One region of the Actinoallomurus sp. NPDC052308 genome, then DNA from elsewhere that is predicted to be linked to it. Evidence: riboswitches for the same ligand, from Rfam matches in the RefSeq annotation. Region 1 holds a riboswitch; the other holds the start of a gene.
What was found. A riboswitch is a leader RNA that binds a small molecule or an ion and turns the genes downstream of it on or off. The one in region 1 is predicted to bind cobalamin.
Positions count from the first base shown of each region.

Region 1 (14,798 bases):
GAACTGCCGTTCGACGGGCTGGTCGTCGCCACCGGGATGCGTCCGAGGCGGCTGCCCTGCCCGGGCCCGCTCGCGGGACGTCACACCGTGCGGACCCTCGCCGACGCGCAGGCCCTCCGCGCGGAGCTGACCCGGCCCGGGGCGCGGCTGGTGGTCGTCGGCGCGGGCTTCATCGGCTGCGAGGTGGCCGCGACGGCCGTCGGGCTCGGCGTCGCCGAGGTCACCGTCGTCGATCCGCTGCCGCTGCCCATGGTCGGGCCGCTGGGGGAGACCCTGGCCCGCGCGCTGCTCGACCGCCACCGAGCGCGCGGGGTGCGGTTCGCGCTGGGGACCGCCGTCGCGGGCTTCATGGGCGAGGACCGCGTCACCGGCGTCCTCCTCGGTGACGGCTCCGTGCTTCCCGCCGACGTGGTGGTGGAGTCGGTCGGCTCGGTCGCCAACACGGAATGGCTGGACGGCAACGGGCTGGACCTGTCCGACGGCGTGCTCACCGATGACCATCTGCGGGTCGGCGGCCTGCCGTACGTGGTCGCGGTCGGCGACGTGGCCCGCTTCCCCAACGCGCGGTACGACGGCACGCCGCGCCGGGTCGAGCACTGGTCGATCCCCACCGACACGGCCAAGCACGCGGCGAAGACCCTCGTCGCCCACCTCACCGGCGCCGAGCCGGTCCCGGCGCCGTTCGCGCCGCTGCCGACGTTCTGGAGCGACCAGCACGACTTCCGCCTGCAGTCCTTCGGCGTACCCGCGCTGGGCAAGGGCGACGTGCGCGTGCTGGACGGCGACCTCGACGGCGACGTCCTCGTCGGCTACCACCGCGACGGCCTGCTCGTCGGCGTCGTCGCCCTCGGCGGCCATGCCGCCGCCATGAGCGCCGCCCGCCACCGCGCCCGGTTGCTCAAGCAGCCCGCCCTCACCGCGTAAGGAGACTCCCATGGCCGGCGTGCACGGCTACTTCCACCCCAAGACGGCGACGGGGTCGTCATCACTGATCCCCTCGCCTCCATGGCGCTACTCCGGGGACCTGCTCACCGTGGAGTACCGCACCGATCCGGCGCGGGTGCGCGAACTCCTGCCCGAGCCGCTGGAGCCGGCCGACGAGGACCCCGGCGCGGTCGCGCTCATCTGGGCCGACTGGCAGTCCTGCTCCGCCTCGGGCGAGGAACTGCTCGACCCGGTGCGCTCGCAGTACAAGGAGGCGTTCGCCGTCGTCCGGTGCAAGTACCAGGGGCGCACCTACACCCGCTGCGTCTACATCTGGGTCGACAAGGACTTCGCGATCGCCCGCGGGCTGCACCAGGGCTACCCGAAGAAGTTCGGCTCCATCCACATGACGCGTCCGCACCCGTACGGGCCGGCGCCGCGGATCGAGGAGGGCGCCACCTTCGGCGCCACGCTCGCCGCCGCGGACCGGCGCCTGGCCCAGGCCGTGGTCACGCTGCGGGAGCCCTCGGAGACCAACGGCTTCGTCAACGGCCACCCGATGGCGCACCACCGCTGGCTGCCCTCGATCGAGAAGGGCAAGGGCCTGGCCCTGGACGAGCTGATCGAGTCCGGCGCCGCGTCCTTCGAGGGCGGGCGGCCATGGGTCGGCGACGCGGACCTTGAGCTGTTCGAGGCGCCCACCGAGGAACTGGCCCGGCTGGAGATCCGCGAGCCGATCGCCGCCTACTACCGCCAGGTCGGCGTGGTGTGGGACGGCGGACGCCTGCTGGAGTCCGGAACCTCCGGCGCCGAGTGACGACCCGACAGGAGAGACGAACATGACGGACAGGACCATCGTCGCCGGGGTCGCCATCGACACCCGGCACTGGATCGGCGGCCGCCGCGTCGGCTCCGCCGAGACCTTCACCGACCACTCGCCGATCGACGGCGCTGTTCTCGGCGAGATCGCCCGGGGCGGCGCGGCCGAGGCCGACGCGGCCATGGCCGCGGCCAAGGCGGCGTTCCCGGCGTGGGCGGCCACCCCGCGGGCCGAGCGGGCCCGCCTCCTCCACGCGATCGCCGACGGGGTCGAGAAGCGGCTGGAAGAGCTGGCGATCGTGGAGACCAGCGACAACGGCGCGCTGCTGCGCTCGCACCGGCGTGGCGTCATGCCACGCGTCGCCCACAACTTCCGCTTCTTCGCGGACTGGCTGCTGCAACTGGAGCACGAGGACTTCGAGACGCGGGGCCACACCAACCACGTGTCGTGGGACCCGGCCGGTCCCTGCGTGCTCATCACGCCGTGGAACGCGCCGCTGATGCTGTCCACCTGGAAGGTCGCCCCGGCGCTCGCCGCCGGCAACACCGTGGTCCTCAAACCGGCCGAGTGGTCCCCGCTCACGGCCTCGCTGCTGGCGGACATCGCCGCCGAGGCCGGGCTGCCCGCGGGCGTCCTCAACGTCGTCCAGGGCTACGGCGGCGAGGTCGGCAGCGCTCTGGTCTCGCACCCGGACGCACGCCGGATCAGCTTCACCGGCTCCGTCCCCACCGCGAAGGCCATCGCCGCCGCGGCCGCCGCCAACCTCACCCCGCTCAGCCTCGAACTCGGCGGCAAGTCCCCGCTGCTGGTCTTCGCGGACGCCGACCTCGACCTGGCGGTGGACCTGGCGGTCGAGCAGTACGACAACGCCGGGCAGGTCTGCCTCTCCGGCACCCGGCTGCTCGTGGAGTCCTCGGTCGCGGAGGAGTTCACCCGGCGCTTCGTCGCGAAGGCGTCGGCGCTCCAGCAGGGCGACCCGCGCGACGAGGCCACCGACATCGGCCCCAACATCCACCAGCGGCAGCTCGAGAAGATCGACGGCTTCGTCCAGCGAGCGCTGACCGCGGGCGCCCGCGCCGTCATCGGCGGGACGCCCAACGAGGAGCTCGGCGGCCTCTACTACCGGCCGACGCTGCTGACGGACGTCGCGCAGGACAGCGAGATCGTGCAGGAGGAGGTCTTCGGCCCGGTCCTGGTGCTGCAGACCTTCGACACCGAGGACGAGGCCGTCCGGCTGGCCAACGACACCCGTTTCGGGCTCGCCGCGACCGTCGCCACCGGGGACCGGGAGCGGGCCGAGCGGGTCGGCGCGCAGCTGGTCGCGGGCACGGTCTGGGTCAACTGCTTCTTCGTCCGCGACCTGCAGGCGCCGTTCGGCGGCTCCCGCGAGTCGGGCGTCGGCCGCGAGGGCGGCGATTGGAGCTTCGACTTCTACTGCGACGTCAAGAACACCGTCACCGCGCCCAACGGCTGGAGGAACCATGGGTGAGATCGTCGGGGCGGGCCTGCTCGCGCATGTCCCGACCATCGTGCTCCCCGAGGCGGACCGGCTCGAGCTGAACGAGGGCAAGGAGATCACGCTCGTCACCGGCCTGCGGCAACTGCGCCGCGAGGTCTTCGAGCGCGACGACTACGACACCGTCGTCGTCCTGGACTCGCACTGGGCCACCACCGTGGAGTTCGTCGTCACCGCGCAGCAGCGCCGGGCCGGCCTGTTCACCTCCGAGGAACTGCCGCGTGGCATGTGCCGGGTGCCGTACGACTTCCCCGGCGACCCCGAACTCGCCCGCAACGTGGCCTCGTTCGCCGAGAAGCACGGCACCTGGATCACGCCGATCGACGACGAGTACCTGCCGATCTACTACGCCACCATCAACCTCTGGAAGTACCTCGGCGAGGGACTGCCGGACAAGCGGTGGGTGACCATCGGCGTGTGCCAGACCGGCGACATGGAGGACCACCTTCGTCTGGGCCGGGCCCTGGCCGACGGCATCGCCGCCACGCCCGGACGCCGGGTGCTGCTCATCGCCTCCGGGGCCCTCTCGCACACCTTCTGGCCGCTGCGCGAGCTGCGCGACCACGAGGCCGGCGACCCCCGCCACATCTTCACCCCCGAGGCCCGCGCGGCCGACTACGAGCGCATCGCCTGGTTCAAGGACGGCCGCCACGACCGCGTCCTGGACACCATGGACGAGTTCTGGCGGTACAAGCCGGAGGCGAAGTTCTTCCACTACCTGATGATGATCGGCGCGCTCGGCGAGCACGCCTGCGCCGCGACCGCCCGCCAGTACGGCGAGTACGAGAACTCGATCGGCACCGGCCAGGTCCACCTCTGGTTCGACCGCCCCGAGGGCGGCTGGACCGCGCCGCGCGGCGGCCACACGCCACACCACCACACCGACCCGCACCGGGAGCCCGCAGATGCCTGAGTACCGCCGTATCCTCCTGGACGGCGCCGCCGTCCAGGTCGTCCGGGAGGGCGACGAACTCGTCGCCGGGGACGGCCGCCGCGTCAAGACCGAGGAGGCGCGGCACCTGCCTCCCGTGGTGCCGTCCAAGGTCATCGCCGTCCACCTCAACCACCGCAGCCGCGTCGAGGAGTTCCAGACGAGGCTGAGCCCGGCGCCGACGTACTTCCACAAGCCCACCTCGGCGCTCAACTCCCACAAGGGCGCGGTCGTCCGCCCCGAGGGTTGCAAGTGGCTCAACTACGAGGGTGAGGTGGCCATCGTCATCGGCCGTACCTGTCGCAACGTCTCCCCGGCCGAGGCGGGGGAGTACATCGCCGGGTACACCGTGGCCAACGACTACGGCCTGCACGACTTCCGCGACACCGACGCGGGTTCGATGCTGCGCGTGAAGGGCTCCGACACGCTGTGCCCGCTCGGCCCGGGCCTGGTCACCGACTGGGACTTCCACGGCAAGTACCTGCGCACCTACGTCAACGGGGAACTGGCGCAGGACGGTTCGACGGACGAGATGGAGTGGGACATGCACTACCTCGTCGCGGACATCGCCCGCACCATCACGCTCTACCCCGGCGACGTCCTGCTCTCCGGCACCCCGGCCAACTCCCGCCCGGTCCGGCCCGGTGACGTGGTGGAGGTCGAGGTGGAGGGCCTGGGACGGCTCTCGAACCACATCGTCGCCGGCCCGACCCCGATCCGTACCGACGTGGGCGCCCAGCCCACCGAGTCCGAGGAGGTCCTGTCCACCGCCCTGGGCGGCGACTGGGAGTTCCGCGGCATCCGCCCGCCCAAACGGGGGTGAGCGGGCGAGTAGGGTCACGGACATGACCGAATCCGCCGAGGCCCCGAAGAAGCGACGGCCGCGCAAGCGGGTTCAGTACGGAGAAGGACGCGAGGCCCTGCTCAAGGCCGCCGTCCGCGTGGTGGCCCGCGGCGGCCTGCGCAACCTGACGTACCGCGCGGTCGCGGAGGAGGCGGGGGTCACCCACGGCCTGGTCGTGCACCACTTCGGTTCCCGCGAGGCGCTGATCGCCGAGGCCCTGGCCCACACCGTGCGTGCCAGCCTGGCGTCCAGCGTGCTGGAGCCGGGCACCGGCCAGGTGACGGACTTCTCGGCGGGGGTGTCGGAGATGGTGGAGTCCGACCCGGACACCCAGGCGTTCCAGTACGAGCTGTTGCTGGAATCCCGGCGGCGCCCCGACCTGCTGCCGCAGCTCCGTGCCCTGTACGACGAGTACTTCGACGCCACCCAGCGGGAGCTGGCGCGCATGCTGCCCGGCGGCGCCGACCGCCCGCTCGCCCGGCTGGTCTTCGCCGCGCTGGAGGGCCTCGTGCTGCACCAGCTCGTCTTCGGCGAGCCCGAGGTGACCGACGCCGCCCTGGCGGAGCTGCACGCGCTGCTCAAGGCCGTCGGCGCCGACGGTGGCGGTCCCGCCGATCTCGACGCGTGACGCGCTGAGGTCGTTCGGGCCCGTACGAGGGTAAAGATTCAATTACGCAGGCCAGAGGCGTTGACGAAACTGTCCACATGGACAACTCTGTGCGACACCCCCCTTGCCAAACGGATAGTTCTGGTTCAGGATCAGGCAACTCGTTTGGCCTTAAATGACCCCCTATCGCCCAGTAGGTGATCCAGTGGACAGTCGAACGGTCGAAGAACCAGCCCCCGCCCGAGAAGCCCGTCCCACCGGGACGCTCAAGCCCAACGCCCTCGGCGTCATCGGCATCCTCTTCTTCGTACTCTCCGCCCAGGCACCGCTCACCGGGATCGCCGGCGCCCTGCCGATCGCGGTCGGGACGGGCGACGGCGCGGGCGCCCCGGCGGCCTACATCGTGGCCGGCGCGGTCATCCTGCTCTTCTCGGTGGGCTTCGTTGCCATGGGCCGCCACGTGGTGGACGCCGGCGCCTTCTACACGTACATCGGCAAGGGACTCGGCCGGACCACCGGCACCGGGAGCGCCGGCGTCGCGCTCTTCGCCTACTGCACCCTCCAGGCGGCCATGTACGGGCTGTACGGGGCGACCGTGAGCGGCCTGGTCGAGCAGTACACCGGCGCGCACGTCGCCTGGTGGGTGTGGACCGTCGTGACGATGGCCGTCGTCCAGGCCCTCGGCACCGCCGGCATCGAGATGGGAGCCAAGGTCCTGGCGGTGTTCGTCCTGGCGGAGTCCAGCATCCTGTTCGTCTTCGCGCTCGTCACCCTCGTCAAGGGCGGCGGACCCGAGGGCCTCGGCGTCACGCACAGCTTCTCGCCCGGCGCGGCCCTGCACGGGGCGCCCGGCGTGGCGCTGATGTTCGCCATCGCCTCGATGTTCGGCTTCGAGGCCACCGCGATCTACGGAGAGGAGGCCAAGGAGCCGCGCCGGACCGTCCCGCGCGCCACCTATCTCTCCGTCACCGTCATCACCGGCTTCTTCGCCTTCGTCAGCTGGATGCTCATCTCCTCCTACGGGGCTTCCAAGGCGACCGGCGCGGCCGGCAAGGCCCTCTCCGGCGGGGACTCGACCGTCTTCGTCTTCAACCCCGTCTCCCAGGCGCTCGGGAGCTGGGCCGACCACGTCCTGCCGATCCTGCTCGCCACCTCCCTCTTCGCCGGCATCCTCGCCTTCCACAACTCCGCCAACCGCTACCTGTTCTCGCTCGGCCGTGACGGCCTGCTGCCCCGCGGGCTCGCCGCGATCAACAAGCGGCACTCCCCGTGGGTCGCGGGGTGCGTCCAGACGGCGATCGCGCTGGTCCTGGTGCTGCCGTTCGCGGTGTTCGGCAAGGACCCGGTACTGAGCCTCTTCTCCTGGTTCAGCGGCGTGGCCGTGCTCGCGATGATGCTGCTCTACTTCCTGACGTCCATCTCCGTGATCGTCTTCTTCCGGCGCGAGCGGCTCGACCGGCGCCTCTGGAACACCCTGGTCGCCCCCGCCCTGGGCGCGCTGGGGATCGGCGGGTCCATCGCGGTCATCGTCGCCAACTTCACCACGCTCATCGGCGGCAGCGCCACGACGGCGACCTGGCTGGAGCTCACCGTTCCCGTCGTCCTGGGCCTGAGCGCGGTCGCCGCCCGGCTCACCCGCGCTCGCCGCGCCGCGCCGAGCGGCTGACCTCACGCGCCGGCCGGGTGGCGGGTCCGCGTCAGGCGGTCCGGCCACCCGGCCGGCGCACCGAACCCACCACCGTTTCCGCACCGTACGAAGGAGAGGCAGGCGTTGCACGCCACGCACGAGGAACTACTGCGCCGCGCCAAGGAACTCGACCTTCCGGCTCAGCACCACATCGACGGCAGGGACGAGGCGGGCGGAGGTGCCTCTTTCGCGGTGGTCTCGCCCCGCGACGGCCAGGTGCTCGCCGAGGTCGCCGACGCCGGCGTCGCCGAGGTCGACGCGGCGGTGGCCGCGGCCCGGCGTGCCTTCGACTCCGGGCCCTGGCCCCGCCTGGCGCCCGTCGAGCGCGGCCGCGCCCTGCTGCGCCTCGCCGACCTGCTGGAAGAGCACCGCGCCGACCTCGCCCTCACCATCAGCCTGGAGATGGGCAAGCCCATCGGCGAGTCCCACGCCATCGAGCTCCGCGCGGCGATCGGCACCTTCCGCTGGTACGGGCAGCTGGCCGACAAGCTCGCCGACGAGGTCCCGCAGACCGCCGCGGACGCGCTGGCCCTCGTCACCCGCGAGCCGACCGGAGTGGTCGGCGCCGTCGTCCCGTGGAACTTCCCGCTGACGCTGGCCTCCTGGAAGGTCGCCCCGGCGCTCGCCGCCGGCTGCACCGTCGTGCTCAAGCCCTCCGAATGGTCCCCGCTGTCCGCGCTCATGGTCGGCCGCCTGGCCACCGAGGCAGGCCTGCCGCCCGGCGTGCTCAACGTCGTCGCCGGCGACGGCCCGACCGCCGGGCGGGCGCTCGGCCTCCACCCCGGCGTGGACGTCCTCGCCTTCACCGGCTCCACCGCCGTGGGCCGTCACTTCCTGCGGTACGCGGCCGACTCCAACCTCAAGCGCGTCTGGCTGGAACTGGGCGGCAAGTCGCCCAACATCATCCTGCCGGACGCCCCGGACCTGGAGCAGGCCGCCGCCACCGCCGCGTGGGGCATCTTCTTCAACCAGGGCGAGATGTGCACCGCCCCCTCCCGCCTGCTGGTCCACTGCTCCGTCGCCGAACGGGTCGTGGAGGCCGTGGTGGAGCGCGCCCGCGCGCTGCGCGTGGGCGATCCGCTGGATCCCGGCACCGAGATGGGCGCCCTGGCCCGGCAGAGCCACCTGGAGCGGGTCATGGGTCACGTCCGTACCGGACTCGACGAGGGCGCGCGACTGCGCGCCGGCGGCGAGCCCATCCTGGCCGAGAGCGGCGGCAGCTACCTGCGCCCCACGGTCTTCGACCAGGTCGCCCCGGGCTCACGGCTGGCCCGCGAGGAGATCTTCGGGCCCGTGCTGTCCGTGCTGACCTTCGACGACCTCGACGAGGCCGTCGCGCTGGCCAACGACACCGAGTACGGCCTGGCCGCCGGCCTGTGGACGTCCGACCTGTCCACCGCCCACAAGGTCGCCCGCGCCCTGCGTGCCGGGACGGTCTGGGTGAACTGCTACGAGGAGGGCGACCTCACCGTCCCGTTCGGCGGCGTGAAGCAGTCCGGCAACGGCCGGGACAAGTCCGTGCACGCCCTGGAGAAGTACACCGAACTCAAGACGACCTGGATCCAGCTGTGACCCGTCCGCTGATCGCCATCCCCGCCCGTTTCTCCGCCACGACCTCCGCCCTGCGCTTCGCCGCCGAGGTCAACGCCCGCAAACTGATCGAGGCGGTGTGGCGGGCCGGGGGAGAACCCGCGTCCGTCCACCCGCACGCCCCCGGTGGTGTCGCCGACCCGGCCGAGGTCGCCGACCGCCTGACGCGCTTCGACGCCGTCCTGCTCCCCGGCGGCGGCGACCTGGCCCCCCACCGCTACGGCGACCGGGAGACGCACGTCAGCGTCTACGACGTGGACGACGAGCAGGACGGCTTCGACCTGGAGGTCGCCCGCCAGGCCCTGGAGGCCGGGCTGCCCCTGCTGGCGATCTGCCGCGGGCTGCAGGTCGTCAACACCGCGCTCGGCGGCACCCTCGAGCAGGACATGGGCGGGCCCGAGCGCGAGCACCGCTCCGTCATCCATCCCGTCGCGCTGGAGCCGGCGTCGCTCGTCGCGCGGGCGACGGGCGCGGAGAAGGTCGAGGCGTCGTGCTTCCACCACCAGCGCGTCGACCGCCTCGGCCGGGGCCTGGTCGTCACCGCGCGGGCCGGGGACGGGACCGTCGAGGCCGTCGAACGGCCCGGCTCCCGTTCCTGGTTCACGGCCGTGCAGTGGCACCCGGAGGACACCGCCGCGGAGGACTCCGTACAGCAGGCGCTGTTCGACGCCTTCGTCCGCGCGGCCCGCGGCCGACGATCGTAGAATCCGGTTTCGAACAACCGAGGCGGCGCCGACCCCGATCGGTCGCGGGCCGCAGTCGAAGGAGCGCGACGTGCCCGGCCACCGATCCATCACCGAAGCGGAGAAGCTGGCCGAGGCCAGGCTCGGTGACGTCCGTATCCACCGCGAGCAGATGGCGGCGGTGGCCAACATCTACCGGGCCGCGGCCGCCGTCCGGCAGCACCTGGAGAACTCCGTCCTCCGCGAGTCCGGCCTGACCTGGACGGCGTTCGTCGTGCTGTGGGTGGTCTGGATCTGGGGGGAGCCGGAGACCCGGCACGTGGCGGAGGAGGCGGGCATCTCCAAGGGGACGCTGACCGGCGTGGCACGGACCCTGGAGTCGCGCGGCCTGCTCCGGCGCGCCGATCACCCGACCGACGGACGCCTCGTCCTGCTCATGCTCACGCCACAGGGCGAGGAGCTGATGGAGCGCGTGTTCCCCCGGTTCAACGAGGAGGAGGCGTTCGTCACCTCGCGGCTGAGCGCCGCCGAGTGCCGGGCCCTCGCCGAGGGGCTGCGCCGGGTCGTACTCCAGGTGGAGGAGGAGGGGGAGGAGCGTCGCCTCTCACTGCTGGACGGCGCCCCGCCCCCTCCCCGCCGCAGCGGCCGCCGCTCGCACGGTTGAGCGGCGAGGTCCCGGTCCTCTCCGGTGTCGCGCGAAGTGCTCACCATCGGTCGTGGTGGATCACGGTCTCCAGGGGGCGTCGGCGGCGCCAGCCGTGCCGTTCGAGGTCCGGCACGGTCTCCAGATGAGTGACCGGTCCCAGGCACAGCCAGGCGACCGGCCGGATCCCGGCCGGGATGCCGAGCAGCCGACGCACGTACGGCTCCCGGTAGAAGGACACCCAGCCGACGCCGAGGTCCTCGGCGGTGGCGGCCAGCCACAGGTTCTGGATGGCCAGGCAGACCGAGTACAGCCCCGCGTCGGCGATGGCGTGCCGGCCCAGCACCGCCGGACCGCCTCGTTCGGGACAGTAGGTGACCACGATCGACAGGCTGCTCTCCAGTACACCGTCGATCTTTATCCGCGCGAACCGGTCGGCGTCGGCCCCGCTGAGGGTGGCCGCGAACTCGGCGCGTTCGTGCTGGACGTGGTCGTGGAAGGCGCGCCGGACGGCCGGATCCCTGACGAGGACGAAGTCCCAGGGCTGGGACAGGCCGACGCTGGGCGCCGCGTGCGCGGCGGTCAGGACCCGGTGGAGGACCTCATCTGGTATCGGCGTGCCCGTGAACTGGGCGCGCACGTCGCGGCGGCGGTGGATCAGGTCGTAGATGCCGGCGTTCATGGGCAGGCTCCCGCTGCGTCGGGCCACCTCGGCGGTGGCCGGTGGAGCGAGGCCGGTCTTCGGACTCCCGGATCGATGCCTGACCATCCGCCTTCCCGGCCTGGCGGCCAGTGGCTGCGCGTACGCGCGTGGACGGCGGCTCCCCGGTCACCGCGGCGGGCCCGTGCCGGAATCTCACCGGCTTCCCGATTCTCCCCTGAGCAGGGGCACCTCGCGTCGGTTCATGCCGGTCGCGAGCGTATCCGACCGCCCCGGACTCCGGCCGCGAACGCGGCGGCGCCCGGTTCAGGTCACGGTGCTCTCGCGGGTGACCAGTCGGTGCGGCGCCCACAGCTCCGCGGGCTTCTCCTCCGACCGGTCGCCGAGCCGTGCGATCAGCCGGTCCACGGCGAGCCGGGCGATCAGGTCCTTGTCCGGTGAGACGGTGGTGAGCGAGGGCGTGCTGTAGCGGCCTTCCTCGATGTCGTCGAAGCCGACGACGGCCACGTCCTCCGGGACGCGCAACCCGCGGGCGAGGAGAGTCCGTATGGCGCCGATGGCCAGCAGGTCGTTGTAGCAGAAGACGGCGTCGGGAGGTCCGTCGGCGCGATCGAGCAGGGTCGCCATGGCCCGCGCCCCCTCGGATCGGTGGAACCGGCGCGTACTGATGACCAGCGATTCGTCCAGAGCACGGCCTCGGGCCGCATGAGCCTCGCGATAGCCGCGCGTGCGCAGTTGGGCCGTCTCGCCGGTCTCATAGGGCTGGTCGCCCATCGCGGCGATCCGGGTGCGGCCGATATCGATCAGGTGCTCGGTGGCCGTACGCGCGGCGGCGACGTTGTCGATGGCGACATGGTCGTACGGGCTCTCCACGATCCGTTCGCCGAGCAGCACCAGCGGACTCGTGGTGTCACGCATGGCGAGATCCGCCTGGGACAGCGCGAGCGGGCTGAGGATGACACCGTCGAACAGCGCGGCGCTCGCCCCCATGATGAGTTCGCGTTCGCGGTCCGGCTCGCCATCGGTCTGATCGATCACCACCGTGTACCCATGCCGGCGTGCCTCGGTGACGACCGCTCTGGCCAGTTCCGCGAAATAGGGCACGTCCAGTTCGGGAACGACCAGCGCCAGCATCCCGGTACGGCCCCGCTTGAGATTGCGCGCGAGGAGATTCGGCCGGTATCCCAGTTCGGCCACCGCCGCCTCGACCCGTAGCCGCGTCTCATCCGAGACCGGCGCATATCCGTTGACGACGTTGGATACCGTACGAATCGAGACTCCCGCGCGGGCGGCTACGTCTCGAAGGCGAGCTTTGGTCATGGCACTCTCTTCGAGAATTGTGCACCTGAGAACATCGGATACCAGCGTATTGCAACGATGCATAGACCGCTGTCCATCGACCCGGATTCTGCGGTTCGTGGCCACATGTGGGCCGTCCGCCGGGGCCCGACGGCCGGCGGACGGCCCTGATCTCCGTTAAGGCGGAACCCGGCCGGACAACGGTTCTCGGATCAGGTGGCGACCCGGGCCGAGGAGTCCAGATAAGCGTCGATACCGACATCGACGTAGGAGCGCCCGATGACCTCGCCCGCTGACACGATCAGGAGGTGCAGTCGAGCCGCCGGTACGTCGTCGGGCAATCGGTCGATGACCCGGAAAGGCGCGCTGAGCAGGAAAGGCTGCACTTTGACCGGATCGGCGACGGAAATCGCGTCGGTGGCGCGCGACACGGCCGCGGCGTCGCAGTCGCCGAGCACCGAGCCCCAAACGGGTACGACCACCGCCTCGATCGCCGAAATCCCGTGGTGGGAGATCCGGACGTTGACATCGACCGTCCGGTCGCCGCCGACCACGAGGTCCCGCCCCGGAGCGCGCGGGTCGACGTCGACCAGGAGTACGGTGTCGGCGTTGACGAGGTCCGGGGCGTTCCCGCCGCCGTCCTTCCGGCTTCGGTCGAAGGCGTAGACGCCCGCCATCTCGTGCTCGACGTCGTACAGTTCGGTCCACACGTAGCCGGACAGGTCGTCGTGCCGGCGCAGTTCCAGGGTCTGCCAGCGCAGGTTCCAGCCGCGATCGACGCTGGTCCACCCACCGCCGAACTCACTGTTGAGATTGGGCCGCCCGGAGGACGGGCCGCCATCGGCCATCAGCAGTTTCTCCACGATCATCTCCGGACCGAGGCCGACCGGGAAGCCGGGCTTGCGGTCCGTCAGCAGCGCGTGGACCTTGGCCGCCCAACCGGCCGGCGTCTCGTCGTAGATGTGCCAGTCCACGATGTCGGTGGCCACATGCGACCAGCCGGAGTTGTCCACCACGGGGCGGGAGGCGTCCAGGTTCTTCAGCGACTCGTACGCGCGGCGGACCGCCACCTGCTTCTCCGGGTCGCCGGGAACGTCCCAGTCCAGGCCCCATTCCTCGTTGTACAGGCCCCAGATGATGACGCTGGGGTGGTTCCCATCACGGTGGACCATCGGCTCGATCTGGGCCTCGAACCTGGCGACGGACGCGGGGGTGAAGACACCGGTGCTCGCCGGCTCGGCCCACACCAGCATGCCGAGGCGGTCGGCGTGATACAGGAAGCGCGGGTCCTCCAGCTTCAGGTGCTTGCGGACCAGGTTGAACCCGGCCTCTCGGGCGAGCGCGAGGTCGGTGACGAACGCCTGGTCGTCCGGGGCCGTCAGACCGGTACGAGGCCAGTAGCCCTGGTCGAGGACGCCTCGCACGTACAGGCGCTCGCCGTTGAGCAGGATGTGCTCGCCGTCGACCGTCACCCGCCGAAGGCCGGTCTGCGACTCGACGCGATCGGTGCCGTCCGCCGATTCGAGTGTCACGGTGACCGTGTAGAGATGGGGATCGGCCGGCCTCCACAGGCGCGGATTCTGGATCGGCAGGTGCACCCGCGCCGTCGGCGACCCGTCGTCGAGTTCGGTCGTCACCGGCCGTCCCCCGTCGACGGACACGGTGAGCCGAGCGCCGCTCAGCGACGGGCCTGCGGCCGTGACGCCCGCCACGATCCCATCGAGGGTGTCCGACGGGGTGAGCGCGAGCGCCGAGACGTACGTCGCCGGGCGCGCCTCCAGCCACACCGACTGCCAGATTCCGCTGCTCGGCGTGAAGGCGCAGCTGTCGTAGTCGTCACGCGGGATACTGCGCTGTTTTCCGTGGACGATCTCTCGCTTGTCCACCGGCGCCCACACCCGCACCAGAACGGTGGCGGACAGACCGTCCAGGGTGTCGGTGACATCGAACTCGAAAGGCGTGTAGCCGCCCTCGTGCTCGCCGACCAGCGTGCCGTTCACCCAGACGACGGCCGAGTGGTGGACGGCGCCGAAATGCAGGACGACCCGCCGGCCGCTCCACTCCTCCGGGACCGTGATCGTCCTCCGGTACCACCCGTACTCCAGCCAGTGGACGCCGAGGCCCGACGCCTCGGTCTCCCAGGCGAACGGCACGGTGATCCGCGCGGACCACGCGCGGTCCTCATGCGACAACTCCTCGGGAGTGGCCGTCCCCGCCGGGTCGGTGGTGAAGTGCCACGATCCGTTCAGACTCAGCCATGTATGGGAGCGGTCGAAATGCGGACGGGGATATTCTGGGCGGACCAACGACATTTCTTCTCCAAGATCTACGTCGTGTGGAGGCGTTCAATCGGATATTCGCCGCCGGGGCGTGGCGGGACTCAGCCGGTCATGCTCCCCTGCAGCGCGCCACCGCGGAAATACCTCTCCAGCAGCAGGAACAGCACGATGAGCGGCAGGATCGTGACCAGTCCGCCGGTGATGAGCACCGGAACCATGTTGGCCTTCGTTCCTGTTTCGGCCCCCTGGGACAGGGCCGACAGGCCGACGGTCAGCGGATATAGGCTGTTCCGGCTGAATATGACCAGTGGCAG
Region 1 covers NZ_JBFAUM010000029.1:14,009-28,806, reverse strand. Annotated here, with positions in the region: gene AB0L00_RS38410 (FAD-dependent oxidoreductase) at 1-924, shown strand, start outside; gene AB0L00_RS38405 (acetoacetate decarboxylase family protein) at 935-1,741, shown strand; gene AB0L00_RS38400 (aldehyde dehydrogenase) at 1,764-3,233, shown strand; gene AB0L00_RS38395 (3,4-dihydroxyphenylacetate 2,3-dioxygenase) at 3,226-4,173, shown strand; gene AB0L00_RS38390 (fumarylacetoacetate hydrolase family protein) at 4,166-5,014, shown strand; gene AB0L00_RS38385 (TetR family transcriptional regulator) at 5,037-5,663, shown strand; gene AB0L00_RS38380 (APC family permease) at 5,848-7,308, shown strand; gene AB0L00_RS38375 (aldehyde dehydrogenase) at 7,414-8,901, shown strand; gene AB0L00_RS38370 (gamma-glutamyl-gamma-aminobutyrate hydrolase family protein) at 8,898-9,623, shown strand; gene AB0L00_RS38365 (MarR family transcriptional regulator) at 9,694-10,266, shown strand; gene bluB (5,6-dimethylbenzimidazole synthase) at 10,307-10,927, opposite strand; cobalamin riboswitch at 10,960-11,156, opposite strand; gene AB0L00_RS38355 (LacI family DNA-binding transcriptional regulator) at 11,213-12,226, opposite strand; gene AB0L00_RS38350 (sugar-binding domain-containing protein) at 12,418-14,517, opposite strand; gene AB0L00_RS38345 (carbohydrate ABC transporter permease) at 14,586-14,798, opposite strand, start outside.

Region 2 (14,798 bases), on a different contig from region 1:
CGCGGTGTCGGCCATCTCAGTTCACCTCGTAGTGGGAGGCCCGGCGGCTCAGCCAGAGCTGGACCATGGTCACGGCCAGGATCACCACGAACAGCGCGCTGCCGATCGCGGCGGCGTAGCCGCCGTCGAAGTCCACGAACGCCTGCTGGTACAGGTAGTAGACCAGGACCGTGCTGGCGTGCAGGGGGCCGCCCTTCGTGGTCACGTAGACCTCGTCGAACAGCTGCAGCGCGTTGATCGTCAGCCAGACCAGGAGGAAGGACGAGGCCGGCGCGAGCAGCGGCAGTTCGACCTTCCAGAACGCCTTCACCCGTCCGCAGCCGTCCAGGGCCGCGGCCTCCATGAGCTCACGCGGGACGTTCTGCAGGGCCGAGAGATAGATGATCACCGCGAAGCCGAGCCAGCCCCAGACGGTCATCCCCACGACCGCGGGCAGCGCCTCGCCCGTGCTCTGGAAGAACCCCTGTTGCGGCAGGCCCACCTTCCCGAGGGCGGCGTTCACCAGGCCGAACTGCGGGTTGAGGAGCCAGCTGAAGATCACGCCGGTGGCGACCGTCGAGGTGACCAGCGGGACGTAGACCGCCATCCGGTAGAACGTCATGCCGCGCACCTTCTGGTTGAGCAGCACGGCGATGGGGATGGCCAGCAGCATCGTGATCGGCACGAACAGCACGCAGTAGACCAGGGTCTGCCGGGCCGCCTGCCAGAAGACGGGGTCGTGCACCATCTTCTGGTAGTTGGCGGCTCCGGTCCACGTGCCCGGCGACGTCAGGTCCGTCTCCTGGAAGGACAGCAGCAGCGACCAGACGACCGGGACCAGGCCGAACAGCCCGATGAGGAGCACGGCCGGGGACACGAAGGCCCAGCCGGCGAAGTGGTCGGCCCGGCGCATCCGCGGGCCGGGCCCGCGAACCCGGCGGCCGCGCGGGGCTGACCGGCGTTCGCGCGCGGCCGGATCGGCCGCCGCGACCGCCATTACGCGCCCGCCATGACGCTGTTGACCTGGTCACGCGCCTGATCCAGCGCGGCCTGGGGCTGCGCCTTGCCGAGCAGCACCGCCTGGACCGCCAGGCCGAGGGCCTGGGAGATCTTGGAGTACTCGGGGATGTTCGGCCGCGACTTCGTGGCGTTCTTCTCCAGGTTGTCGACGAAGACCTTGTTGCCGGGGTACTTCTTCAGGAACTGCTGGTAGCCCGGCAGCTGCGTCTCCGACTGCCGCAGCGGCAGGTCGCCGGTCGCGGTGGAGAAGCGCAGGTGGACCTCAGGAGAGGTCAGCCACTGCAGGAAGGCCCACGCGGTCTTGCGGTCGGACTTGTTGAACAGCATGTAGTTGTCCGGCCCGGCGATCGTGGCGTGGGTGACCTTGCCGGGCAGGATCTGGACGCCGTACGACACGTCCTTGGTGATGGAGCCCAGGTCCCACGGCCCCGTCCACAGCATCCCGATCTTCCCGGAGTTGAACAGGTTGAGGTACTGCTGGTCACCGCCGTCGAGGTAGACCGAGTGGTCGGTCACGGACATGTCGTGCAGCAGCTGCATGGCGGACAGGCCGGCCGGCGAATCGAAGGCGGCCTTCTTGCCGTCCGGGGTGAGCAGGTCGCCGCCCGCCTGCCACAGCAGCGCGAGGAACCGCCAGACGGTGTCCTCGGTGCCGTCGTTGACGTAGGCCCAGCCGTACTGCTTCTTGCCCGCGTCGGTCAGCTTGCGCGCGGCGTTCTGGAAGTCGGTCCAGGTCCAAGCCGGCGTCGGATACGAGAGCCCGGCCGCGTCGAACAGCTTCTTGTTGTAGACCAGCCCCAGGTTGTCCACCAGCGCGGGAACGCCGTAGATCTTGCCGTCCGGGGTGGTGGCCGCCTGCCGGGCGGCCGGGAAGAAGTCGTCCCACTTGAAATCGGGGGAGCCCTTCACCAGCGAGGTGATGTCCTGCGTCTGGTGGCGCTTGGCCAGCGTGGTGATCGACGAGCCGAACTCGTAGGCCATCCCGGGCGTCTTGCCGGACACGAACGCGCCGAGCGTCTTCTTCAGGGCGTCGTCGTTGCTGCCGGCGAAGGTGACGTTCACCTTCTCGTCGGGATGGGCCTGGTTCCACTCCTGGCCGAGTGCGGCGATCTCCTTCGCCTCCGGCCCGGTGTAGCCGTGCCAGAAGATGGCCGCGCCGTGGGAGGATCCGGATCCTCCTCCGGAGCAGGCCGCCACGGCCCCGAGAGCGAGCGTGGTGGCCATCGCCATGAGCCGCGTACCGGCCGTACGGCCGAGCAGACGAGTTCTTGCGCGCGTCATTGATAACTCCCTGGGCAGGCCGCCCGCGCATGCGCTTCAGTCAGATTCGGTGCTCGTTTGCGAGCAATGCATGGGACTTTAGATCAGAATCAATCACGTGTACAAGGCGTTCTGCGAACAACACGGTCACATTGCCGCAACCGATCAGCGGTCGATCATCGACGTTCGCGCACGACGGAGCCCCGGGCCGCGCCTGCGAACCCGGGGCTCCGTCTCGTCGTCGGGCGGCCGTCGGCCGCCTCTCGGCTACTCGTCGGCCTCCAGGTCGCCTTCCAGGTCGAGGTAGGTCCGGCGCAGCCGGTCCAGCGTCTCCGGGTCGGGTTCGGCCCACAGGCGGCGGTCGGCGGCCTCCAGGAGGCGTTCGGTGATGCCGCGCAGCGCCCAGGGGTTCGACTGCTCCATGAACGCGCGGTTCTCGGCGTCGAAGACGTACTCCTGGGCGAGCTTCTCGTACATCCAGTCGTCCACCACCCCGGCCGTCGCGTCGTACCCGAACAGGTAGTCGACGGTGGCCGCGAGCTCGAACGCGCCCTTGTAGCCGTGCCGGCGCATCGCGGCGATCCAGCGCGGGTTCACGACGCGCGCCCGGAACACCCGGTGCGTCTCCTCCCCGAGCGTCCGCGTCCTCACCTGGTCCGGCAGCGCGGAGTCGCCGACGTACGCGGCCGGGTTCCGCCCGGTCAGCGCCCGGACCATGGCGACCATGCCGCCGTGGTACTGGAAGTAGTCGTCGGAGTCCATGATGTCGTGCTCGCGGGTGTCCTGGTTCTTGGCCGCGACCGAGATGCGGCGGAACGCCGCCTCCATGTCGCCGCGCGCCTCCCGCCCGTCCAGGCCGCGTCCGTACACGTAGCCGCCCCACACGGCGTACACCTCGGCGAGGTCCCGGTCGTCCCGCCAGTTGCGGGCGTCGATCAGCGGCAGCAGGCCCGCGCCGTACGCCCCCGGCTTGGAACCGAAGATGCGGCTGGTCGCGCGCCGCCAGTCGCCGTGCCCGGCCAGGTCCTCCAACGCGTGGGCGCGCACGTGGTTGTCCGGCTCGTCGAGCTGCGCGACCGCGCCGATCGCGTCGTCCATCAGCGCGATGACGTGCGGGAACGCGTCGCGGAAGAAGCCGGAGATGCGCAGCGTGACGTCGACACGGGGCCGGCCCAGCTCCTCGCGCGGGATGACCTCGAAGCCCGTGACGCGACGGGACGCCTCGTCCCAGACCGGGCGGACGCCGATCAGCGCGAGCACCTCGGCGATGTCGTCGCCCTGCGTCCGCATCGCGGACGTGCCCCACACCGTGAGCCCGACGCTGCGCGGGTACTCGCCGGTGTCGTCCAGGTGCCGCCGGATCAGCGACTCGGCGAGGGACACCCCCACGTCCCACGACGTGCGGGACGGGATGGCCTTCGGGTCGACGGAGTAGAAGTTGCGGCCGGTCGGCAGCACGTTGACCAGCCCGCGGGTCGGCGACCCGGACGGCCCGGCGGGGACGTACCCGCCGTCGAGCGCGTGCAGGACCGCGTCGAGCTCCCCGGACGTCGCGTCCAGCCGAGGCACGACCTCCCGTGCCCCGAACTCCAGCAGCGCCACGACCTCGGGCACCTCACGGCCGAGCACCTCGGCGCAGACCGCCGCCGCCCGGGAGGCGTCCCAGCCGAGCGTCTCCATCCCGACGACGAGCCGGCGCGCGGCCGCCTCCAGCAGGTCGACCACGTCCGACGCGGTACGGGCGGGGCCGTCCACCACCTCGGTCAGCGCCGTCGCCTCGACCCGCGCGCCGGGCACCGCGAGCAGTTCCCGCTCGTCCAGCCCGTACGCCGCCGCGATCGCCGCGCGCAGCCCGGGCAGCGCGCCGGCCCGCCCGGCCCACACCTGCGCGGCGCGCAGCACCGCGAGCACCAGGTTCACCCGCTGCTCCGCCTCCGGCGCCTGCCCGAGGATGTGCAGGCCGTCCCGGATCTGCACGTCCTTGACCTCGCAGAGGTACCCGTCGATGTGCAGGACGAAGTCGTCGAAGTCGGCCTCGCCCGGCTCGTCGGCGACGTGCAGGTCATCGTGCAGTTGGGCGGCCTGCACGAGCGTCCAGATCTGGGCGCGTACGGTCGGCAGCTTCGCCGGGTCGAGCGCCTGCACGGTGGCGTACTCGTCGAGGAGCTGCTCGAGCTTGGCCAGGTCGCCGTACGTCTCCGCGCGCGCCATCGGCGGCACGAGATGGTCGACGATGACGGCGTGACCGCGCCGCTTGGCCTGCGTGCCCTCGCCGGGGTCGTTGACGATGAACGGATAGACCAGCGGCAGGTCGCCGAGGACGGCGTCCGGAGCGCACTCGGCCGCGAGCCCGAGGCCCTTGCCGGGCAGCCACTCGAGCGTGCCGTGCTTGCCGAGGTGGACCACGGCGTCCGCGCCGAACACCTCGTCCAGCCAGCGGTAGGCCGCCAGGTAGTGGTGCGAGGGCGGCAGGTCGGGGTCGTGGTAGATCGCCACCGGGTTCTCCCCGAACCCGCGCGGCGGCTGGATCATCAGCACGACGTTCCCGAACCGCAGCGACGCGAGGACGACATCGTCTCCGTCGGTGTACAGCTCTCCCGGCGGCTCGCCCCAGTGCTCCCGCATCCGCTCGCGCAGCGGCTCCGGCAGCGCGGTGAACCACCGCTCGTAGTCCTTCAGCGTGACCCGGGCGGGCGCGGCACGGAGCTGCTCCTCGGTCAGCCACTCGACGTCGTGCCCACCCGCCGCGATCAGTGAGTGGATGAGCTCGTCCCCGTCCTCGGGGTACTCGCCGACGTCGTAGCCCGCCGCGCGCAGCGCCCCGAGCAGGCGGACCGCCGAGGCGGGGGTGTCCAGGCCGACGGCGTTGCCGACCCGGGAGTGCTTGGTCGGGTACGACGACAGCACGATCGCCAGCCGGCGCTCGGCGACCGGCGTGTGCCGGAGCCGGGCCTGGCGGACGGCGATGCCGGCGACCCGCGCGGCGCGCTCCGGGTCGGCGGCGTAGACCGGGATGCCGTCCGGCCCGTCCTCCTTGAAGGAGAACGGCACCGAGATCACCCGGCCGTCGAACTCGGGGATCGCGACCTGCATCGCGGCGTCCATCGGGGACAGCGCGGCGTCCGACGCCGCCCAGGTCGCGCGGGACGTCGTCAGGCACAGGCCCTGGACGACGGGCACGTCCAGCGCGGCCAGCGCCCCGGCGTCCCAGGCGTCCTCGTCGCCCCCGGCCGACGCGTCCGCCGCCACCGCTCCCCCGGCGGCCAGCACGGTCACGACCAGCGAGTCCGCCCGTCCGAGCAGCTCCAGCAGCCCTTCGTCGGCGGAGCGCAGCGAGCCGCAGAAGACGGGCAGCGCGTTCGCGCCCAGCTCCTCGATCCGCGCGCACAGCGTGTCCACGAACGCGGTGTTGCCGGAGAGTTCGTGCGCCCGGTAGAAGACGACGCCGACGGTCGGCCCGCCGTCCTTCGGCGCGCCGCCCGTACGGTGCAGGCCGTACGCGGGCATCTCCCGTGGCGCCTCGAACCCCTCACCGGTGAGCAGCAGCGTGTCGGAGAGGAAGCGGGCCAGCTCCCGCAGGTTGTCCACGCCGCCCTCGCGCAGGTACGCCAGCGCCTCCGCGGCGACTCCGGCGGGCACCGTCGACAGCGCCATCAGCTCCGCGTCGGGCGCGGCCTCGCCGCCGAGCGCGATGAGCGGCACGTCCCTGCGACGCAGGTCCTCGACGCCCTCCCGCCAGGTCTTCAGCCCGCCGAGCAGCCGGACGACGACGACGTCGACGCCCTCGCACAGGGCGTCCAGGTCGGCGACGCCCAGGCGGGACGGATTGCCCGTCACATACCCGGCGTCCGCGGAACGCGCGGACAGGAGTTCGGTGTCGGCGGTGGAGAGCAGCAGGACACGCACGTGTCGGTTCCTTCCCTCGGGGGTCCTCGCCCCGGCTCGGGTGAAAGGTCGTCGACGGCGGGAAGTCTCCTGACTTCCAGGTCACCGCTCCCCCGCGGCCTTCCAGCTCATCGCCGTGGCCGTACGTGCGGGCTCGCTACCTGGTCACAGTTGCGGGACAGCCCCGGACTCGCACCGGGTTCCTTCCCTCGCCGTCGCGCGCCCAGTCTACGAGCGCGCCCTCACCGGCGCACCGCCCCGGGACCCCACGATCCGGCGCGTTCCGCGCTCACGTCTTCGGGCGGGCACGACGGAGCCCGCCTCGCGAAGGTGCGAGGCGGGCTCCCTCGATGCCGGCGAAGGCGGTGTTCAGAGGCTGCGGGCTCCGGTCGGCAGCGCGGGCTCGGCCGGCCGGGGCGACACGGGGGCGCGGCGGTCGAGGGCGCCGGAGACGAGCGCCACCGCGAGGCCCGCCACGCCGAGGAGGGCGGCGATCCAGGTCGTCGAGGCGTAGCCGAGACCGGCGTCGATGGCGAGGCCGCCGAGGAACGGCCCGACCGTGTTGCCGAGGTTGAACGCCGCGATGTTGGCCGCGGACGCCATCGTCGGCGCGCCCGCCGCCTTGTCCAGCACGCGGGTCTGCAGCGGCGCGATCGTGGCGCTGCCGACCACGCCGAGCAGCAGCATCACGACGACCACCGCGACCTTGCTGTGGACGACGAGGAGCAGGAGGACCGACACGGCGATCACGGCGGCGAGGATCGCGTACAGGCTGGGCATGAGAGCGCGGTCGGCGAGCCTGCCGCCGAGCGCGTTGCCGGCCACCATGCCGAGGCCGAACAGCACCATGAGGATCGGCACCGCCCCCGAGGAGAACCCGGTGACGCGGGTCGCGATCGGCGCGACGTAGGTGATGACGGTGAAGACCGGGGCCCAGCCGAGGGCCGTCATGGCCAGCGCGAGCCAGACCTGGCCGTGCCGGAAGACCGACAGCTCACGGCGGAGGCCGGTGTCGGCGGACGGCCGTGGCTGTCCCGGGACCAGGGTGGCGATGCCCGCGAGCGCGACCAGTCCGATCGCGGTGACGACCCAGAACGTGGACCGCCAGCCGAGGGCCTGGCCGAGCGCGGTGCCGCCCGGTACGCCGAGAACGTTGGCCACGGTCAGGCCGGTGAACATCATCGCGATCGCGCCGGCCCGCTTCTCGGGGCGGACGAGGTCGGCGGCGACGACGGAGCCGATGCCGAAGTAGGCGCCGTGGGCGAAGGCGGTCACCAGGCGGGCGACCATGAGCACGCCGTACGTGGGGGCGAGCGCGCACAGGAGGTTGCCCGCGGTGAACAGCGCCATCAGCGCCACGAGCATGGTCTTACGGGAGATCCGCGATCCGAGCGCGGTCAGCAGCGGGGCTCCGACGACGACGCCGAAGGCGTATCCCGACACCAGGAGCCCGGCGGTGGGGATGGAGACGTGGAGGTCGGTGGACAGGTCGGGAAGCAGGCCACTGATGACGAACTCGGTGGTGCCGATGCCGAAGCCGCCGATCGCCAGGGCGAGCAGCGCGATGGGCATGGAGTCTCCTCCGGATAGACTGGGCGGCGTGAGCAATAACCAGCACACACAATAGTTGCACACGCCTGATACTTGCAGACGCCGACTATCTCACCACGCAATCGGTGAGATGCCAAACGAGAAGAGGGGTGACCCATGCCACTGCCCGATGACGCGGCCGAGGCTCGCGCCCAGGGCTGGCGTACCCTCGCCGCCCTGCACGCCCGGATCGAGGACAGGGTCGAGCGGGCCCTGCAGGCCGAGCACGACCTGAGCGTGAACGAGTACTGCACCCTCCACCTGCTGTCCCGCCAGGAGGACTGGCACATGCGGATGCAGCAGCTCGCGAACGCCCTGGTCCTGAGCCAGAGCGCCACGACCCGCCTCGTCACCCGCCTGGAGAAGCGCGGCCTGCTCCGCCGCTACCTGTGCGAGGACGATCGGCGGGGCATCTACACGGAGGTCACCGAGGCGGGCGGGGAGCTCCTCGCCAAGGCCACCCCGACCCACAACGCGGCCTTGGAGGCGGCACTCGCCGACGCCGCCGCACTCCCGGAACTGGCCCCACTGGTCGGAGCCCTGGAGACCCTCCCCGACCTCACCCCGAGCGGCTGAGGCCGCCGCGCTCCGCGGCTACCGCGGAACGCGACCTTCCGCCTCGGTCACCGGGGACCCCACTCAGCCGAGCCACGTCACCGCCGCCAGGACCAGGAGTCCGGGTCCCAGTCCGCACCCACGACCTCGCCGACCAGCACCGGATCGGCGAACGCGCACCCGACAGGTCGGTGCTGCGAGAGCGGGATACGGTTCGACGCATGGACGGGGCTGGGCGGGTCGGTCAGAGCGTTCGGGTTCGGCCGCCGGCGCGGCTGGCGGCGGTGGTGGCGCGGTGTGTCGGGTATCGATACGAGGGCTTCCCGCCGGGCACGCATCTGGGGCTGCCGTCCCGCCACCTGACCGTGGTCCTCAGCCTGGGCGCCCCGACCCGTACGAGCGGCCCGTCCGGCCGGGCGCCGACCGCCTTCACCGCCCTCGCCGGGGGGCTGCACACCCGGCCGGTGCGGATCTCGCACGACGGCGACCTCGCGGGCGTGCAGCTCGACCTCACGCCGGAGGGGGCCCGTTCGCTGTTCGGGCTGCCCGCGGCCGAGCTCGGCTCGGCGGTCCTGTCCCTCGACGACCTGATCGGCACCCGCGCCCGGGAGCTCGTCGAACGGCTGGCCGAGGCTCCGACCTGGCCGGCGCGCTTCGCCGCGGTCGACGACGTGCTGTCGCGGGGCGTCGGCCGGCTGCCGGCCCCGGCGCCCGAGGTCGGGTACGCCTGGCGGCGGCTCGCCGACACGGACGGCGCCGTGCGGATCGGCGACCTCGCGCGCGAGGTCGGGTGGAGCCGGCGGCACCTGGGCGAGCGGTTCGCGGCGGAGTACGGCCTGCGGCCGAAGGAGGCGGCCCGCGTCATGCGGTTCGAGCGGTCCAAGCGGCTCCTCAAGGAGCCCGGCCGGCCGTCACTGGCGGCCGCGGCGGCGGCGTGCGGCTATTACGACCAGGCGCATCTCGCCCGCGAGTGGAACGAGCTCGCCGGCTGTCCCCCGTCCGCGTGGCTGGCCGGCGAGGAGCTCCCATTCGTCCAAGACGGTGACGGCACCGGCGGGAAACGATGAGGCCATGAGCGAAACACGAGTCTGGCCCGCACTCCGCTACAAGGACGCCCGCGCCGCCATCCGGTTCCTCGTCGACGCCTTCGGGTTCGAGGAGATCGCGGTCTACGAGGACGACGGCCGGGTCGCCCACGCCGAGCTGCGCGCCCCCGGAGGAGGCGGCGTCATGCTGGGCGGCGCCGACCGGGCCGACAGCCCGATCGCCGGTCTGCCCCCGGGCATGGGGTCGGTGTACGTCGTCACCGACGCGCCCGACGCGCTGTACGAGCGGGCGGTGGCGGCGGGCGCGACCGTCGTCCAGGGCCTGACCGACCAGGACTACGGCTCCCGCGACTTCACCGTACGGGACCCCGAGGGCGTGTTCTGGAGCTTCGGCACCTACGCCGGCGCCGGGTCCTGAACCGGAGCCAGGATCGGGCAGCCGAGCCACTCCTCGGCGTGCACCGGCGGCGGGGCGCCCTGCGACACGGCGATGCGCAGGGGCCAGAACGGCTCGCGGGGCGCCTCGGCCGCCAGCCTCGTCAAGAACGCGGACGTCGAGAGCAGCACGCTCGCCCGGTGCCGGCGCACCCGCTCGGCGACCGCGGCGATCGACCGCCGGCCGGAGTCCAGCACCGCGCTGGCCCCGGAGTACAGCGGGAGGAAGACGGTGTTGCGCAGCCCCGCCGGGTCGTAGGTCTTGGGAACGGAGAACAGCACGTCGTTCTCCCGCAGCCCGAACGGCTCCATCGCCAGGAAGGACGCCTCCGGATCGCCGTGCGTGTACACCTCGCCGTACTGCGCGAACGCCGGCGTTCCCGAATGCACCGGGTACGCCGGCGGCGCGGTCGCCCGCGCCATGCCGGTGACGAGCTCACCGGGGGTGATGACCTTCTCGTGCCGTCCGGGCGTGCACACCGCGACCTCGCCCGGGGGGAGCATGGACGCCTCCGGGTCGGCGATCAGCGCGATCGCCCCGATCCGTACGGCGCCGAGGAACGCCCACACGAACTCGATCGACGCCGGCAGCCCGATCACCACCCGGTCGCCCGGCCGTACCCCGTGCGCCCACAGGAACCCGGCCGCACGCCCCGCCCCCCGGTGGACCTCGCCCTGCGTGAAGACGTCCTCACCGCACAGGAACGCCGCCCGGTCACGCCAGCCGAACGCCCGCGTCCACTCGCTCAGCGACTCGGCCAGGTTCGCATCTGGCGACGGGTCGGGCATGCGTGCTCCTTCACCGATCGATGGCCCCCATGGGAGATTAGGCCGATCCCTCGTGCCGGGACAGACCCACAGCGTGATCAAATGGCCATTAAGGAGGCCATCTGTGGACAACCTGCGCGTCGCTCTGATCGGGTATGGGACCGGAGGCGCGGTCTTTCACGCCCCGCTCATCTCCGCCGCTCCCGGTCTGGAGCTGGCCGCCGTCGTGACCCGGGACCCGGCGCGGCGGGCCGCCGTCCGTGACCGGTACGCCGGCGCGGAGCTGCTCGACACACCCGACGATGTCTGGTCCGGTGGGTACGACCTGGTCGTCGTGACGACGCCGAACCGCACGCACGCGCCGCTCGCCCGCGCGGCGCTAGACGCGGGCCTCCCCGTCGTCGTCGACAAGCCGATCGCGGTGACCGCCGCCGAGGCCCGGTCGCTGGCCGGCGGCCCGCTGGTCGTGCCGTTCCACAACCGCCGCTGGGACGGCGACTTCCGGACCGCCGCCCGGCTCATCGGCGAAGGAACGCTCGGGCGGGTGCTGCGGTTCGAGTCGCGGTTCACGCGCTGGCGCCCGCAGATCAAGCCGGGCTGGAAGGAGACGGCCGACCCGGCCGCCGCCGGCGGCGCCCTGTACGACCTCGGCGCGCACCTCATCGACCAGGCGATCACGCTGTTCGGCCCGCCGGTGGCCGTCCACGCCGAGCTGGACGTACGGCGGCCCGGCGCCGAGGCGGTCGACGACGCGTTCGTCGCCCTGACCCACGCGAACGGCGTCCGGTCCCACCTGTGGATGGGCGCGATCAGCGCGGACCTCGGCCCGCGCTTCCGGGTGCTGGGGGACCATGCCGCGTACGTCACCTACGGCCTGGACGTCCAGGAGGACCAGCTCCGCGCCGGCCGCACACCGGAGGACCCGCAGTACGGCGTGACGCCGCCCGAGGCGTACGGGCGGGTCGGCACCCCCGGCGACACCCACCCGGAACCGACCGACCCGGGCAGCTACCAGGACTTCTACCCGGCCGTCGCGGCGGCCGTCCGCGGCGACGGCCCGCCCCCGGTCACGCTCGAGGATGCCGTGGTCGGCCTGGAGATCATCGAGACCGCGACCCGCCAGACCGGCTGACGCCTCCGGGCGGCGCCGTGGCACGGCCCGCCCGGGAGCGCGTCCGGCGAGTCACGCGACGGTCGAGGAATTCACGAGCCGTGTGGCCGTTCTCCCGGCGCACGGACAGTACGAGGACGAAGGCTAAAGCGATCCTTCGCCATGGAGGTACAACGAAAATGCGAAGCGAAAAGATGCGGTGGGCCCTCCTGCCCGCCGCCGTGGCCGTGGCCGTGCTGGGCCTGTCCGGGTGCGCCGGCGGTAACGCCGACCACGTGGACTACTGCACGACGCCCACGCCGCGTCGCACTGCGCCCACGAGTACGCCGGCCACCAGCACGCCGTGCTACACCACTCCGGCTGCCCACAGGACGCCGTCGCTCCACAAGGCGCCGTCGGTCCACACCACGCCGCCGGTCCACAATGTGCCGGTCCGCAAGGTGCCGGTCCACAAGGCGCCGTCGCTCCACAAGGCGCCGCCCGTCCGCAAGGCGCCGTCGGTCCGCAAGGCGCCGTCGGTCCGGAGCGGGCGGCACCGCTGAGGCACCGGCGGGCACCGCGCTGAGTCGCGGAATCGCCACCGAGCGCCTGCGCGAGCAGCAGGCGCTCGTCAGGTGACACCTGACGCCATGTGATGTCCCGGCGGGTCGGGGTGGGGATCGGCTCAATGCCGCAGCCTCTCCCACCGCCGGGACATTCTTCTCTTCCGCGGCTATCCCGGCCGAGTGGTCATCGTTCCGGGTGCCGCCGAGCGATGACGTGGAGGAGGGCGGCCACGGCCCGGTACGGGTCGGTGCGGCCGGCGCGTTCCTCGCAGGACAGGAGCGCAGCCAGTCGCTCGGGCGCGGGAACGGGCGCGTCGTCGGCGGCGGTGTCGGTGAAGACCCGGACGCCGTACCAGGCGAGCCGGGTCATGCGGCGCTCGTCCAGCGCCGCTGTCAGGTCGGCGAGCCGGTCGGCTCGGGCGTCGACGCCGATCCGGTTGCGTTAGGCGGTGCCGTCGAAGGCGTCCGCGGTGGCCGCCCAGTCGCCCCGCAGTCCCGGCCGCATGGCGAGGGCGTCACCGTTCCGTACGAGGAGGGACACGAGCCCGCCCGGCGCGGTGACCTGGGCCACGGCGTCGAGGACCGGACCGGGGTCGGCGAAGTACATGAGGACGCCGTGGCACAGCACGAGGTCGAACCGGGACGGTGCCGTCAGCGCCGCCGCCTCCCGCGCGTCCCCCGCGACGAGGCGGACCCGCTTCCGTACCTCCGGCGGCTCGGCCGCCAGCGCGGTCCGCAGATCCCCGAGCAGCGCGGGCGAGGCGTCCAGTCCCGTCACCCGGTGACCTCTCCGAGCCAGCGCCAGGACCTGCGTGCCCTGGCCGCATCCGATGTCCAGGACGTCGCCCGGCTCGGAGTCCGGGAGGTGGTGGGCGAGCTGCCGGATCACGAGTTCCTGGCGGACGACCTGCCGCAGCGTCCCGAGCCCCGCTCGCCAGCGGTCCTCGCCCGGCGTGAAGGTGCTCGTGCGGCCTCCTTCGTCGGAGGGGCGACCCGAGGCGCTGCGCTCATCGCTTCGCTCGCTCCGCTTGCTCATGGGGTCGCCCCGGCCGGCGGGACGATGGGGAGGTCCGCTGGGGCGCCGGTGTCGATGAGGCGCCACAGGGCGTCGGTGTCGAGGTGCCGCTCGACCAGGTCGCCGAGGGCGTCGAGCTGGGCCTCCCGCAGCGCGGCGAAGTCGGTGTCCGGCGCCGGAGTGAAGTCGCGTCCCGCCACCTGCGCGACCTCGCGGAGGAACGCGCGGCGGAAGCCGTCGTTCTCCAGCGCGCCGTGCCAGGTCGTGCCCCAGACCGCCCCGTCGCGGCACCCGTCGAGGAACGGCTCCCCGCCCTCCACCGCCGCCACGCCGTGGTGGATCTCGTACGCGCGCACCGGCTCGCCGTACGCCGTGCCGCCGGGCCGGCCGAGGATCTTCTCCGGCCCGAACTCAACGCGGACCGGCAGCAGCCCGAGGCCCGGCACGGGCCCGGCCATCGACTCGATGTCGTCGAGGATCTCGCGGGCCAGCATCTGGTAGCCGCCGCAGATTCCGAGCACCGGCCGGCCCGCCCGCGCCCGGCGTACGACCTCGGCGGCCAGTCCGCGCTCGTGCAGCCAGGCCAGGTCGGAGACGGTGGCCCGGGAGCCGGGCAGCACGACCAGGTCGGCGTCGGCCAGCTCGCCGGGTGTGGTCGCGAACCGTACGCTGACGCCGGGCTCGGCGGCCAGGGCGTCAAGGTCGGTGAAGTTCGAGATCCGGGGCAGGCGGGCGACTGCGACCCGCAACGTCTCCCCCGCGACCGCCGGGCGCGTCTCGGGGCGCGCGTCCAGGGCGAGGGAGTCCTCGACGTCCAGCCAGAGGCCGCCGAGCCAGGGCAGCACGCCGTACACCGGCCGGCCGGTCAGCGCGGTGATCTGCCCCAGGCCGGGGGCCAGCAGCTCCGGCGCGCCACGGAACTTGTTGATGACGAACCCGGCGATGAGCCGCTGGTCCGCGGGCTCCAGCAGGCCGACCGTCCCGTACAGCGCGGCGAACACCCCGCCCCGGTCGATGTCGCCGACCACGATCACCGGCATGCCGGGCCCGTCCGGGGAACCGGCGGCGCGCGCCAGTCCCATGTTCGCCAGGTCGCCGGCGCGCAGGTTGATCTCGGCGGGGCTGCCCGCGCCCTCGCAGATGACGACGTCGTACTGGGCGCGCAGCTCGGCGAGGCTGCCGAGGACCACCCGGCGCAGCCGCTCCTTGTACGCGGCGTACCCCATCGCATCGACCTCGGCGATCGGGTGGCCGAGCACGACCACCTGGCTGCGCCGGTCGCTGCCGGGTTTGAGGAGGACCGGGTTCATGTGCGCGGTCGGCTCGATCCGCGCGGCGGCGGCCTGCATGGCCTGCGCCCGCCCGATCTCCGCGCCGTCGGCGGTGACCATGGAGTTCAGCGACATGTTCTGCGCCTTGAACGGCGCGACCTTGACGCCCTGGCGGGCGAGCCACCGGCAGATTCCCGCCGTGAGGATGCTCTTGCCCGCATCCGAGGTCGTACCGGCGACCAGCAACATCCCGTTCCGCGTGTCCACGGACGCCGAAGCTAGCAGCCGCACCGCCGGTCGCGGTCGGTCAGGAGGCGC
Region 2 covers NZ_JBFAUM010000044.1:28,887-43,684, reverse strand. Annotated here, with positions in the region: gene AB0L00_RS43565 (carbohydrate ABC transporter permease) at 1-15, opposite strand, end outside; gene AB0L00_RS43560 (sugar ABC transporter permease) at 17-976, opposite strand; gene AB0L00_RS43555 (ABC transporter substrate-binding protein) at 976-2,280, opposite strand; gene cobN (cobaltochelatase subunit CobN) at 2,527-6,165, opposite strand; cobalamin riboswitch at 6,228-6,350, opposite strand; gene AB0L00_RS43545 (MFS transporter) at 6,514-7,716, opposite strand; gene AB0L00_RS43540 (MarR family transcriptional regulator) at 7,852-8,310, shown strand; gene AB0L00_RS43535 (helix-turn-helix domain-containing protein) at 8,511-9,356, shown strand; gene AB0L00_RS43530 (VOC family protein) at 9,361-9,753, shown strand; gene AB0L00_RS43525 (AMP-binding protein) at 9,732-10,559, opposite strand; gene AB0L00_RS43520 (Gfo/Idh/MocA family oxidoreductase) at 10,663-11,670, shown strand; gene AB0L00_RS43515 (hypothetical protein) at 11,829-12,191, shown strand; gene AB0L00_RS43510 (hypothetical protein) at 12,379-12,564, opposite strand; gene AB0L00_RS43505 (class I SAM-dependent methyltransferase) at 12,637-13,230, opposite strand; gene AB0L00_RS43500 (cobyric acid synthase) at 13,227-14,729, opposite strand.
Region 2: another riboswitch for cobalamin. It lies ahead of cobN (cobaltochelatase subunit CobN); the one in region 1 lies ahead of bluB (5,6-dimethylbenzimidazole synthase).